DNA from 4 places in the Salipaludibacillus sp. CF4.18 genome. Region 1 is predicted to be linked to each of the others. Evidence: riboswitches for the same ligand, from Rfam matches in the RefSeq annotation. Region 1 holds a riboswitch; each other region holds the start of a gene.
The links. Region 1 has a riboswitch for S-adenosylmethionine ahead of ACHABW_RS07885 (methionine biosynthesis PLP-dependent protein). Riboswitches for the same ligand answer to the same signal wherever they lie in the genome.
Positions count from the first base shown of each region.

Region 2: linked by a shared signal. The riboswitch ahead of ACHABW_RS04000 (5-methyltetrahydropteroyltriglutamate--homocysteine S-methyltransferase) and the one ahead of ACHABW_RS07885 (methionine biosynthesis PLP-dependent protein) in region 1 are both predicted to bind S-adenosylmethionine.
Region 3: linked by a shared signal. The riboswitch ahead of ACHABW_RS14270 (homoserine dehydrogenase) and the one ahead of ACHABW_RS07885 (methionine biosynthesis PLP-dependent protein) in region 1 are both predicted to bind S-adenosylmethionine.
Region 4: linked by a shared signal. The riboswitch ahead of ACHABW_RS14325 (methionine ABC transporter ATP-binding protein) and the one ahead of ACHABW_RS07885 (methionine biosynthesis PLP-dependent protein) in region 1 are both predicted to bind S-adenosylmethionine.

Region 1 covers NZ_JBIMEV010000008.1:112,379-115,531, reverse strand. The annotation lists gene thiW (energy coupling factor transporter S component ThiW) at 129-602, opposite strand; TPP riboswitch at 716-829, opposite strand; SAM riboswitch class I at 1,115-1,230, shown strand; gene ACHABW_RS07885 (methionine biosynthesis PLP-dependent protein) at 1,333-2,454, shown strand; gene metC (cystathionine beta-lyase) at 2,454-3,153, shown strand, end outside.
Region 2 covers NZ_JBIMEV010000004.1:1,996-5,148, reverse strand. The annotation lists gene ACHABW_RS04000 (5-methyltetrahydropteroyltriglutamate--homocysteine S-methyltransferase) at 214-1,317, opposite strand; SAM riboswitch class I at 1,392-1,493, opposite strand; gene ACHABW_RS03995 (aminotransferase class V-fold PLP-dependent enzyme) at 1,609-3,153, opposite strand, start outside.
Region 3 covers NZ_JBIMEV010000023.1:6,595-9,747, reverse strand. The annotation lists gene ACHABW_RS14270 (homoserine dehydrogenase) at 54-1,340, opposite strand; SAM riboswitch class I at 1,565-1,703, opposite strand; gene ilvD (dihydroxy-acid dehydratase) at 1,958-3,153, opposite strand, start outside.
Region 4 covers NZ_JBIMEV010000023.1:19,180-22,332, reverse strand. The annotation lists gene ACHABW_RS14335 (MetQ/NlpA family ABC transporter substrate-binding protein) at 1-62, opposite strand, end outside; gene ACHABW_RS14330 (methionine ABC transporter permease) at 96-725, opposite strand; gene ACHABW_RS14325 (methionine ABC transporter ATP-binding protein) at 775-1,800, opposite strand; SAM riboswitch class I at 1,926-2,043, opposite strand; gene ACHABW_RS14320 (SCP2 sterol-binding domain-containing protein) at 2,117-2,449, opposite strand; gene ACHABW_RS14315 (DUF2553 family protein) at 2,660-2,983, opposite strand.

The DNA of each region.
Region 1 (3,153 bases):
TTCAAAGGATCTTTTTTTTAGAGAATTTATAAAATTTGCAGCTTCCACCGCCATCTTAGCATCAAGGGAAACCCACCCTTGATACTAAGATGGCGGTGGAAGCTGACGCTGTATTTAATAAAAGACGGCTATGCCGTTTTTCTTATTCTACTTAACACTAATAAAGCTAGAGCTGCACCGGCGATACTACTAATCAAGAATCCGGGAATAAAAAAGAAAACACCTGCAGCTTGACCAAGGAATAGTTGGGCAATAGGAACAGCCAGAAGAGAACCGATTATTCCCGTTCCAATAATTTCGCCAACAGCAGCCATCGACTTTTTCTTTGTCCAACGATAGGCGAGACCAGCTAATAAAGCACCGGCCATCCCACCTGGAAAAGCAAGAAGAGTTCCGAGACCAAGCATATTACGTATTAAACCAATAGCGAATGCAATGACTATGGCTGGTCCGGGACCCAGTAAAACGGCAGCAATTACATTGACTGCATGTTGGATAGGATAAGCTCTAGCTACACCTGCCGGAAACCAAATAAATGCGGCCCCTACGATTCCAATAGCGATGAGCATCGCCATTAATGTTAATTTGTGTGTGCGATTCATTGTGTTATTTCCCCCTTATAAAATATAAAAATGAATAAAGACATAAAAAAAGCCAAGTCCCCTCCATTTAATGAAAGGACCTGGCCTTGGTCACGAAGTTGATAAAGATACGATCTCATTTATCACTACTTTCCTCCGCTGGTTTAAACCAGGTCAGGTTCAAAAGAGTTAAAAGGTTTGATTCACCTTTCTCTCAGCCCACCTTATGGGCACCCCTAGTAGTATGTATTAATTTCCCTTGATTGTAACAAACCTTAAGCTGATGTCAACCGTCTGTGTTAACGAATGTCATCATTTTAGACCTTCATGGAGTCCTTTAATATAACAACTAACAACAACCATTTATTTTTAAACAAACGATCATTGTTAAATTATCTGAAAGTAAAAGAGATCAAAGTTCTACCGGAAGTTAAGATTGTCTATCTTCTGGACCAGAAAAAAATATTGCATTCTTTTCCCGTATGCTATAGAATAGATTCAATGACCTAATAAAAATTAAATATTCAGATACATTCTTATTGTGAGAGATGGAGGGAAAGGCCCTTTGAAGTCTCAGCAACCAGCTGCGAGTAATTGTCCGTGGTCAGGTGCTAATTCCTGCAAGCCAAGGTGCTTGCAAAGATAAGAAGAAGACCTTACATATACATCCAAAACCTTCTTCTTATTTAAAAATAAGAAGAAGGTTTTTTTGATTGCAGTAAGTATTAGTTTAGAGGAGGTATCGGTGTCCATGGACCGTAAAGAAATTGAAACAGCGCTCGTTCAGATCGGAAACAGAAGTGAAACAACAACAGGTGCAGTTAGCGCGCCTATTTATTTCTCAACAGCATACCGCCATGAAGGCATTGGACAGTCGACAGGATATGATTATTCTAGGACTGGCAACCCAACTAGACATATTTTAGAAGAGGCAATTGCCAAATTAGAAGGTGGAGACAGGGGTTTTGCCTGTTCCTCAGGAATGTCAGCAATTCAAATTGTTCTCTCCCTATTTGAAAGTGGAGATGAAATTATAGCATCAAGTGATTTATACGGGGGAACGTACCGACTGTTTGAAGGAAGCTGGCGTCGCTGGGGGCTGAGCTTTCAATATGGTGATGCAAGACACGTCGAGGAGTTCCGTTCTAAAATAACAGATAAAACGAAAGCTTTATACATTGAAACGCCGACAAACCCGCTTATGCAAGAAGCGGACTTAGCAGCGTTTAATAAACTTGCAAAGGAATTTAACCTTCTGCTCATTGTAGATAATACATTTTATACTCCGCTCATCCAGCGCCCTATTGAAGAAGGTGCGGACATAGTTATTCACAGTGCTTCAAAATACCTATCAGGTCATAATGATGTGATTGCCGGCTTGATCGTAGGAAAAGGAGAAAAACTGTGTGAAGATCTTTTCTATTACTTTAATAGCATTGGTCCGATTCTGTCACCTTTAGATTCCTGGCTCGTAATCAGAGGCATGAAAACATTGGCTCTTCGTATGGATAAACATGAGCAAAATGCAAAAGAGATCACTGAATTTTTACACGAGCACCCACTAGTGGATGATGTTATCTACCCAGGGCGCGGGGGCATGCTGTCTTTTCGGATTCAAGATGAATCTTATGTGAACCCATTCCTGCAAAACTTATCTTTGATTACCTTTGCAGAAAGCTTGGGTGGGGTTGAAAGCTTAATGACTTATCCGGCGACACAAACACATGCGGATGTGCCGGAAGAACTTCGCACCAAGCTCGGAGTTTGCAATCGACTTTTAAGATTCTCAGTAGGTGTTGAATCAGCTCGAGATTTAATTGCTGATTTAGAGCAAGCTTTTCAAGCAGTTACAGCTAGTCAGGGGGAGAAATAATGAAAAATGATTCTTTAGAATATAGTCTGCAAACACGAATTTTACATCATAAACATAAAACAGACCCTACAAACGGTGCTGTCAGTGTGCCGATTCAGCATGCATCGACATTCCATCAAGAGGGACTGGACTCGTTCGGTAAATACGATTATGCAAGATCGGGGAATCCGACTAGAGAGGCTTTGGAGGATACCATTGCTCAATTGGAAAATGGAACAGCTGGATTTGCTTTTGCCTCAGGAATGGCGGCGATCTCCACGACGTTTATGATGCTGTCTTCGGGCGACCATCTGGTCATCACGGAAGATGTTTATGGCGGGACATTCCGGTTTACGACAGAAGTACTTACAAAACTAGGTATTGAGCATACATTTGTAGACATGACAAAGGTTGAGGAAGTAAAACAAGCAATTCAACCGAATACAAAAATGATCTACATTGAGACACCATCAAATCCAACGATGAAAATTACACCAATCAAAGCGATTGTTGATCTTGCCAAGGAAAGTGGTAGTTTAACAGTTTTAGATAATACGTTTATGACGCCGGTTTTACAGCGTCCGTTAGATCTTGGTGTGGATGTAGTTGTTCATAGCGCTACGAAATTTATTGGCGGACACAGTGACGTTATTGCAGGTTTAGCAGTAGTGAAAGATTCCGCTTTAGCAGAAAAACTAGGCTTTTTACAAAACAGCTTTG
Region 2 (3,153 bases), on a different contig from region 1:
TTGTATACATTTGGTATATCGCCAATTGTATACGAGTGTATACAAATTTGTCAATTTAAACCCACTAAGTTTTTAGAAGTAAGCGATTGAATCGAAATCTGAGATGAAAATATGTAACTATTTCGCTGAAGTCATAAATAAATGCGATATACAGAAAAAGAAAGGATCCACCTCCATTACAAGGCGAATCCTTTCTTTTTAGTTTAAGGGAAATTACTCCCAAATCTCATTAGCGACATCTACAATATATTTGAGTTTTGCCCATTGCTCATCTTCCGTAAGTTTGTTGCCGTGGTGAGTGGACGCAAATCCGCATTGCGGACTTATGCATAATTGCTCCAAAGGTACATAGTTCGTTGCTTCTTGAACGCGAGCTTTAATAGTTTCCTTATCTTCTAGTTCACCAAACTTTGATGTGAATATACCAAGTACAACTTGCGCTCCTCCATTAGGAATGTACTCCAAAGGTTTGAAATCCCCTGAACGATCATCGTCATATTCAAGGAAAAAGCCATCTACATTTTCTTTCGCAAACAATGTAGGAGCTATTTTGTCATATGCCCCTTCAAAGGCCCATGTAGAGCGATAGTTTCCACGGCAAAGGTGGGTAGTCACCGTTAAATCTTCTGGTTTATCTTCAAGAACACTGTTTACAACATGGAGTGCTAGATCAATTAATTTTTCTCTAGTTAAATTACTAGAACTGAATGGTAGTGTAGGTGCACACAGTCCAGCAATATATACATCATCTAATTGTATGTAGCGACACCCAGCGTCGTAAAATGCTTTAATCGCATCCCGGTAAGCTTGGATAATATCGTTTGTGAATTCCTCCAGGTCTGGATAAAACTCGGGATTCTGAATTCCAGCATTAAATAGTTGGTTTGGACTCGGAATCGTTAGTTTTGCCACAGCTCTGTCGCCGACAATTTCTTTAAATTCAATGAAATCCTCGATGAATGGATGATTAGGATTAAAGGAAATTTTTCCGTTACAACGGATGTCATATCTTTCTGTTTCAATCCCATCAAATTTATAACCGTGTTCAGGAACATAGCCTTCAATTCCATTTAAATGCTCTAGGAAATCAGTGTGCCAGAATCTGCGTCTGAATTCGCCATCTGTAACAGCTTGAAGTCCAACTTCAATTTGTTTATCAACAATGTGTTTGATTTCCTGAGTCTCCACTTCTCTCAATTGTCCCGCTGAAATGTTACCTTCTTTAAAATCTTTTCTTGCCTGATGCAAAACTTCCGGGCGAAGTAAACTCCCTACATGATCTGCTCTAAAAGGAGCCTTAGTGATAGTACTTGACATAAATAATCCCTTCTTTCTGTAAAATTAAAAAAACCCGCTTCAATGAAGAAGAGGGGGGAATAACCGCCATTCTCTTCTTATCTTCAAGCAAATCGCTCTGGAATTAGCACAGTACTTGAGAAAAGTCTGTTGCCGAGGTTTCAAAGGGCCAGTCCCTCCACCTCTCTTGATAAGAATGATTCAAATATTCAATTAAATCTAAAGATACAGTCTTTTTTCTAGTATGTCAAGTATACAAGGGGACGGTTCTCTGCTTCATTTCCCGTAGAGAAATGAAGCAGAGAACCGTCCCTACGATTGCCCTTGAGGGGTTTTAATCTTTTGATGTAGTGTCTTGACCATATTAGTGAGATCTCGTTTTTTATATTCGCCCAAACAGGCAATTTGAATCCAGTTTCGTTGTTTTAAATAGTCACTTTCAAAATGAACGAAGATTCCTTGCAGTTCAAGGTAGGTTCCTATTTCAGTAGACGAATAATCAGATGGCAATGGAATAGTGATAATAACTGGGGACGAATTTTCTGCACTTAATAAAACAGGGATGCCAGCTTCAGCTAGTGAGGCGCGAACTAACGAGATATCAGCAGCAATTTTATCGTATCTTTTATTATTCTCATACTGTTTTAAAGCTTCCTTTAAGGCGCACATTAAATTAGAAGTATGAGAATATGGAACACTATTTTGCATTTGATACATCCCTAAATCAAGGTATCGCGGTAATCGGTTAGAAGGGGGTATATTTTCTTGATGAAAAACAAAAGATAAGCCTGTATAGGAGCCTATTGCCTTGCCACTAACACCGGAGGCCAGATAAACACCTTGCAGATCCAGCGGAAGGGCTCCTAAAGAACTTATACAGTCTAAACATAGATGAACTTGATAACGTTCACATATTTCTTTGATTTTTTCAACCGAATTCAGCATTCCAGTCGATGTTTCACTGTGAACCATCCATAGCCAGGAAATATCACCTTTTTCTATTTTTGATATAATTTCAGCATCAGAAAAAGGAGTTCCCCAGGATTTGTCTATGACTTCAAAAGATAGATTTGCCCGTAAAGCATGATCTTTTATACGTTGACCAAACTCTCCATTTAGGAGAATTAATCCCTTTCCTTGATGCAATGAAAGCTGAGCAGCAATGACATCATTAGCTAATGTACCCGTGCCGACAAGAACCTCCATATAATTAGCAGATGTCATGGAAAGAAGAGATTGTTTCACACTATCCATCAAAAGTTGAAACTGATTGGAACGGTGTGGAATCGGATCGGATGCAAGGGCTTTTTGAACAAATTGATGGACGGGAACTGGACCTGGAAGGAAACTGATTGGCTTAGATGCAACCTTACCGGCAGTCGATTCATTAAACGTTTCTTTGGTTAGATACATAGGCTGATAGAAAGCCCCTTCACTGCCAACTAAATCACCAAACGGTTGAAATCCTAGCTGTTTATATAATTTTAATTGTCGCGTTGTTGCTGATATCAGCCCTAAATCATAGCCTTTTTGAATGCAATACCTTGCCAATAACTGGGACAAACCTCTAAATACACGTCCTATTCTATATTCTATTTCTACGGTTAATAACCTTATCTCACAATAATGATCATATCCTTTAGGAAGTAGCTCTTCTAAATTTTCAAGTTTATTTTCCAATGAAAGAGGTCGGTTGTCCCTAATTGCCAACATTCCAATTACACGGTTATCCTTACAACAAATAAGGTATGTATTTTCTTCATGAAATTTGTCGACGAGTATTTTAGACTGGTTCGTCTCGTGTTGAGGAATTTCGTCTACAAAAGTTTTATAATTTAAATGATGAATTTGGTCAAA
Region 3 (3,153 bases), on a different contig from region 1:
GTCGAAAGAGACTTTCTTGGACCCTTCACATAAAAAACTTTTACTTCCAGTATTTAGGACACTTTTGTTTGAGCTATAGAAAGTGGAAAGACTTCTGTATGATCTCCGGAAAGAGGATAGGCTACTACCGTATCATTTAAGCAAGTGAATAATTCTTCTATGGCTTTATTGTCTCCGGTTATGACAATCCCTTCACGCCCATCCACTCTTGATACTTTAGAAATATAATTCACTGTAAACTGATTTTCTAACTGCGGTCCAAGTTTTTCTCCGGTTAAAAGCCATGCTTTCAGCGGTTCAACAACACTATCATCCTCAGAATGAGATAAAATCATTTTTTCGAATTCGATTCCGGATACCGGTTCTTCTTCACTTGTACCTGTCCAGAAATTTATCAAATCCTCGACAACGGCACTTGCTGTAGGAAACTTACCTGCTCCCGGACCTTGAAAAAGCAAGGAACCTACGATGTTCCCTTGAACGTGAATGCCATTGTTGACACCCTCTACCCCATACAAAGCGTGATCAGATAGCACAAATCTTGGCTCTACACATGCCGATACTTTGTCCTTACTTTTTTCTAATGAAGCAACGTGTTTAATTCGTCCACCGAAAGTTTCTGCAATTAATAAGTCATTCACGTTTACACCTCGGACTCCCTTTGGTTTTTCAGTCTGCCAATTCGGAGCGACACCGTATATCCAATGACTTAAAATCTGTGTTTTAAAATACGCATCCCATCCGTCCACATCTTTATCAGGGACTGCTTCCGCGTACCCATGAGCTTGCGCTTCTTCTAGTGCAGTCTCAAAGGAAGTCCCTTCTTTACGCATTTTAGTTAGAATAAAGTTTGACGTGCCGTTTAGAATACCTTCAACTTTTTCTAAAACATTTGATTTTAAGGTATGACGAATACTCGTTAAGATTGGGATTCCGCCTGCCACTGCTGCCTCGAAAAATAACCGGCAATGATTACTTCTAGCCAGCGTCAACAATTCTTCCCCATATTTAGCCACCAGCTCTTTATTAGCCGTTATCACGGAAACCCCTTGCTGTAATAAAGCTTTCACATATGGATAAGCGATCTCAGCGTCAGGGGAAGCTTCTACAACCACATCTAAATCTTCACGATCGATAATCGCTTGAAAATTATCTGTGACTTCTGTGTTATCGCCTAGTTCTCTTACCTTACTAGCATCTTTCACTAAAACAACCGGAATACTATAAGGACCGCCAATTAGCCTTTCCAACTTGTTTCTTTGCTCTATCAGAGTTTCATAAACCCCACTTCCAACAGTTCCGAACCCTATGATTGCTAGTTTTTTCACAGCTTTGCTCATGTGAATATTCCCTCCCAATGTTGAATTGTATACATCTCTATTTAAAAATGAGAAAGATACAATACATAATTTTCTTCATAAAACAGTGTTTGTTTACATAAATAAAATAAATGTCGTACACGCTAATTTCTCGAATCAAAATAATTCTACGTAAATTAATAAAACTCCCTATCAATTTAATGAAGGGAGTTTGGAAGATGCGTAACTTAAAAAACAATTACATTTCCTCATCTCCCAAAGCATTCTAATAAGAATCCCTTGCAGGAATTAGCACCTTGTATTTAAAGACATCACACATTCATGCGTCTTCATACCGGTTGCTGGGTTTCATAGGGCCAGTCCCTCCACCACTCATGATAAGTTGAATATTTGAAGTTGTAAGAATACTTTATCACTCTAGTGTATGCTTGTCAAAAGCAATTTTAATGGTTGCATTTCCACGCAACGCGCAACGCAATCATTTTAGCACCTTACCTGTTCATTTCACTACCTAACGCACTCATTTCAGCACCTCACCCATTCATTTCCAAGCCCAACACAATCATTTGCCCAACTACCAAACCAATTTTAACGCACAAAAAAAGAGGCTGCGATGATTCACAGCCTCTACCTCTTTTTTACAATTTATCTAGATCCAAATCAGTTACTGCACCTTTAGCAGATGATGAAACTAATTTTGCATACTTGGCTAGAATACCATGCTTATACTTTAAAGCAGGCTGTGTCCAAGCCGCTTTTCTGCGTCCTAGTTCTTCATTCGTAATTTTAAAGTTTACTTCTTGCGTCTCGCTATCAATCGTAACGATATCTCCATTTTGCAGCAATCCGATTGGACCTCCTACAAAGGCTTCCGGAGCAATATGACCAATAACAAACCCGTGCGATCCACCTGAGAAGCGACCATCTGTCATAAGTGCGACTTTACCGTTAAGACCTCTACCAACGATCATCGCTGTAATAGAAAGCATTTCTGGCATACCAGGGCCGCCTTTTGGACCTACGTTACGAATAACAAGAACGTCTCCAGCTTGAATTTCGTTCGCTTCAATGGCAGTAGTAGCATCTGCTTCACTGTCATAAACTTTCGCCGGTCCTTCAAAACGACTAATTTTTTGACCGGACATTTTAGCTACTGCCCCTTCTGGAGCAAGGTTTCCACGTAATACAACAAGCGGACCGTCTGGTTTAATAGGATTATCAAACGGACGGATGATAACTTGTCCTTCTTTAAGCGCAGGAGCTTCCGCTAAGTTTTCTGCAATCGTCTTGCCTGTTACAGTTAAGCAATCACCGTGAAGTAGACCGTGCTCAAGCAATAATTTCATGACAGCTGGAACTCCTCCAACCTCATAAAGATCTTGCATGACATATTTTCCACTTGGCTTTAGGTCGGCAAGGTGAGGAACATTCTTTCGGACTCTTTCAAAATCATCCAATTCCAATTTAACGCCCGCTGAATGAGCCATTGCAGTTAAATGTAATAACGCATTTGTAGAACCACCAAGTGCCATAACTACGGTAATAGCATTTTCAAAAGCTTCTTTTGTCATGATATCTCTAGGATAGATATCTTTTTCAAGTAATTGAACGACCAATTCTCCAGCTTGTAAACATTCTTGCTTCTTGTAATCATTTATTGCAGGTGTAGAGGAAGATCCCGGAATACTCATTCCTAAAGCTTCTACTGCGGATGCCATCGTGTTCGCAGTGTACATGCCGCCACAGGCTCCTGCCCCTGGACATGCACTACATTCCACTTTATGAAGCTCTTCATCGTCAATTAATCCTGATTGATGTTTTCCGACTGCTTCAA
Region 4 (3,153 bases), on a different contig from region 1:
CATGCTGCTAATACTCCTACAGATAGTGCTGTAATTCCTAAGCCTTGTAGTAACTTTCTCATGTTGAATTTCCCCTTTTGTTTTTTATTACGCCTTTAGCGTTTGTCTAATTTATTGGTAAAGTAATCGCCGATGAATTGTAAAACAAAGACGAATACTAACACAATCATTGTTGCTATTAAAGTAATATCTGGATTATTTCGTTGAAAACCATCACGGTATGCTAGGTCACCTAATCCACCGGCACCAATTACACCTGCCATCGCTGTGTAACCAATAAGCGCGATCGCTGTAACCGTAATCCCAGAGATAAGTGCTGGTACTGATTCTGGGATTAACACTTTAAAAATAATCTGAGAATTGCTTGCTCCCATTGCTTTTGATGCTTCTATTACACCTTTATCAATTTCCCGCAACGCAATTTCAACCATTCTCGCATAAAATGGTGCTGCTCCAATAATAAGCGCAGGCAATGCGGCTGATGGCCCTAACATTGTTCCAACTAAAGCACTGGTGAACGGAACAAGCAGGACGATGAGAATAATAAATGGAATTGATCTGAATATATTTACATAAGCTGCGATAATACTGTGAACGATCTTATTTTGCCAAAGTTGACCCCGAGCAGTAAGAAATAATAGTAGTCCGAGTATTGTACCAAATATAAACGTAAATAAAAGCGCAATTAACGACATATAAACTGTTTCTGCTGTCGCTTCCCACATGTTTACCCAATTAACATTTTCAAGAAGTAGAATTGATCCAACCAAAAGATTATTCACCGTGGATCACCTCCACTTCTACTTCCTGCTTTCGGATATAATCGATAGCTTCTTTTATATGATGCTCGTCACCAGTGACATTTATAAACAATGATCCATAGGAGCCATCTTGGGTTTGCGAAAGTTTACCTTGTAAAATGTTTATCGTAACCTCAAATTTACGAATAAGATCCGTAATAAGTGCTCTTTTTGCATCGCCACCAACAAATGTAAGTTGAAGGACATGCCCAATACCTTCTTCAGTAAACAAATGTTTAAGGGCTTCTTCGGTTTCTTCAGGTTCTGTCACTTGTTTCACAAATTCTTTTGTCATGTGCTCTTTCGGTCTTCTGAAAACATCAAGGACTGGACCCTGTTCAACAATCCGCCCATTTTCCATTACAGCCACCCGATGACATATTTTACGGATAACATGCATTTCATGCGTGATAAGTACAATGGTCAGATTCAACTTTTTGTTAATATCTATCAATAATTCTAAAATTGAATCGGTTGTTTTGGGATCCAATGCGGATGTTGCTTCATCACACAATAATACTTGTGGATTATTCGCTAGCGCCCGTGCTATGCCGACTCGTTGTTTTTGCCCTCCACTTAGCTGAGAAGGATAGGATGCCCCTCGACCATCTAAACCTACCAGTTTAATAAGTTCTTCCACTCTGGTTTTTCGTTCTGTGCTCGGTACACCTTTAATTTCTAATGGAAATGAAATGTTCTCAGCTACTGTTCTCGACCACAAAAGATTAAAGTGTTGAAAAATCATTCCTATTTCCTGTCTTGCCTCTCGTAGTTTCCTTTGAGACAATGTATTCATATTTTTACCAGCGACACTTACTTCCCCTGTAGTTGGCACTTCCAGCATGTTCAGCATTCTTATGAGCGTGCTTTTTCCAGCACCACTATAGCCAATCACACCAAAAATTTCACCCTTTTCAATCGTGAGATCTATTTGATCGACGGCAGTTACTTTACCGTCACGCGTATTAAATGTTTTTGCTAATTTTGATAAAGTAATCATTTGCTTCCCCTTTTTAAACCGATCGGTTTAGTCGTATTAAAGCACAAAAGTTAAAGATCAAAGAAAAACCTCACTACTCGATAAAATGAGCAGAAAGGTTTTTAGTAATGAATTAAAAGCCCTTCTCCTCATTTTTCAAAGTAAATTGTTTACTTTGATGGAATTGGCACCTTCTAATGGTTTTTATACCTTAGTGGTTGCCGGGCTTCATAGGGCCAGTCCCTCCGCCGCTCTTAATAAGAAGAATTAAGAATTAATATTTAATTTATAGTCTGTTATGCATAATATCATTATCGATTAATTCTTGTCAACTAATTTATTTCACCGTTTTTTGAGAGAGGTAGAGAAGTGATTCCAGCCAAAGCAAATGTTTCAATGAACCTTCAACTTCAAGATCTCCTCTGCGTTTCATGGCCAGCAGAAAGTCTTCCCCACGGAATAAGAGTTTCAATTCATCTTCGTCGCCACTAATCATAATATCACAAACATCCTCATCCAACGTTAATTTAAAATCTTTGTTATCTAAATTCATGTACCAACGCTTTTCCAGATATTTAACTTGAACGATTAGATGATGTTTTTTCAATAGTTCTCTTAAGTGGCTTGTCTTTGTCATGCCTTCCATTGATTTAATGAGTAAATGATTCATGATATCCGCCTCTAATCCGAACTTCGTCTTTGATTACTCATTCTACGAGACGAACAGTAAGTCCTCTTTTTAAGGAAAAGTTAGGCGATATTATTTTAATCAAAAGCTTTGTTTTGAATGAAATACCGTTCTAAAACATTTCCAGAAAATTATAGAAAAAAAGAGTGCCTGCGATTTGTCTTTAGTTCGACAAAAAGCAGACACTCACTGTTAACACCAACCCATGTCGCAGCCTTCTACATAAGATTCAGGTGGCTTCGTTTTTTTCGCTTGGGCATCCTTGAAAAATTTTTCATTTTCAAACTCAAATCCTTCCGACATTTCATACATTTGAGAATGTCCTTTTTTTCGGATTTGACCAATTTTTTCAGCGTTAAAATAGAGCGCAGTTTCCCCTGCTTCATCCTTTTTTTCTACCTGATCGGAAATATCGACCAATGACGTTGGTGATGCTTCCAAACCATCCACATTGTTATTCATTGTATTTTCTTGATCATTATTGCTGGTATTTTCCGTAATATCATTTTGTTGCATCTATATATCCCTCCTCCTATACATCTAGTTTGAGCGAGTATAGATGATCTCATTCAAGAGGAAATATTAGTCAAAAATCCAACAATCTCTCTGTTTCACAAAAAAATAATCTCTAAAAATCCAATAATTATATATAAAAAAGCCTTCCAAATATAAATCATTTGGAAAGC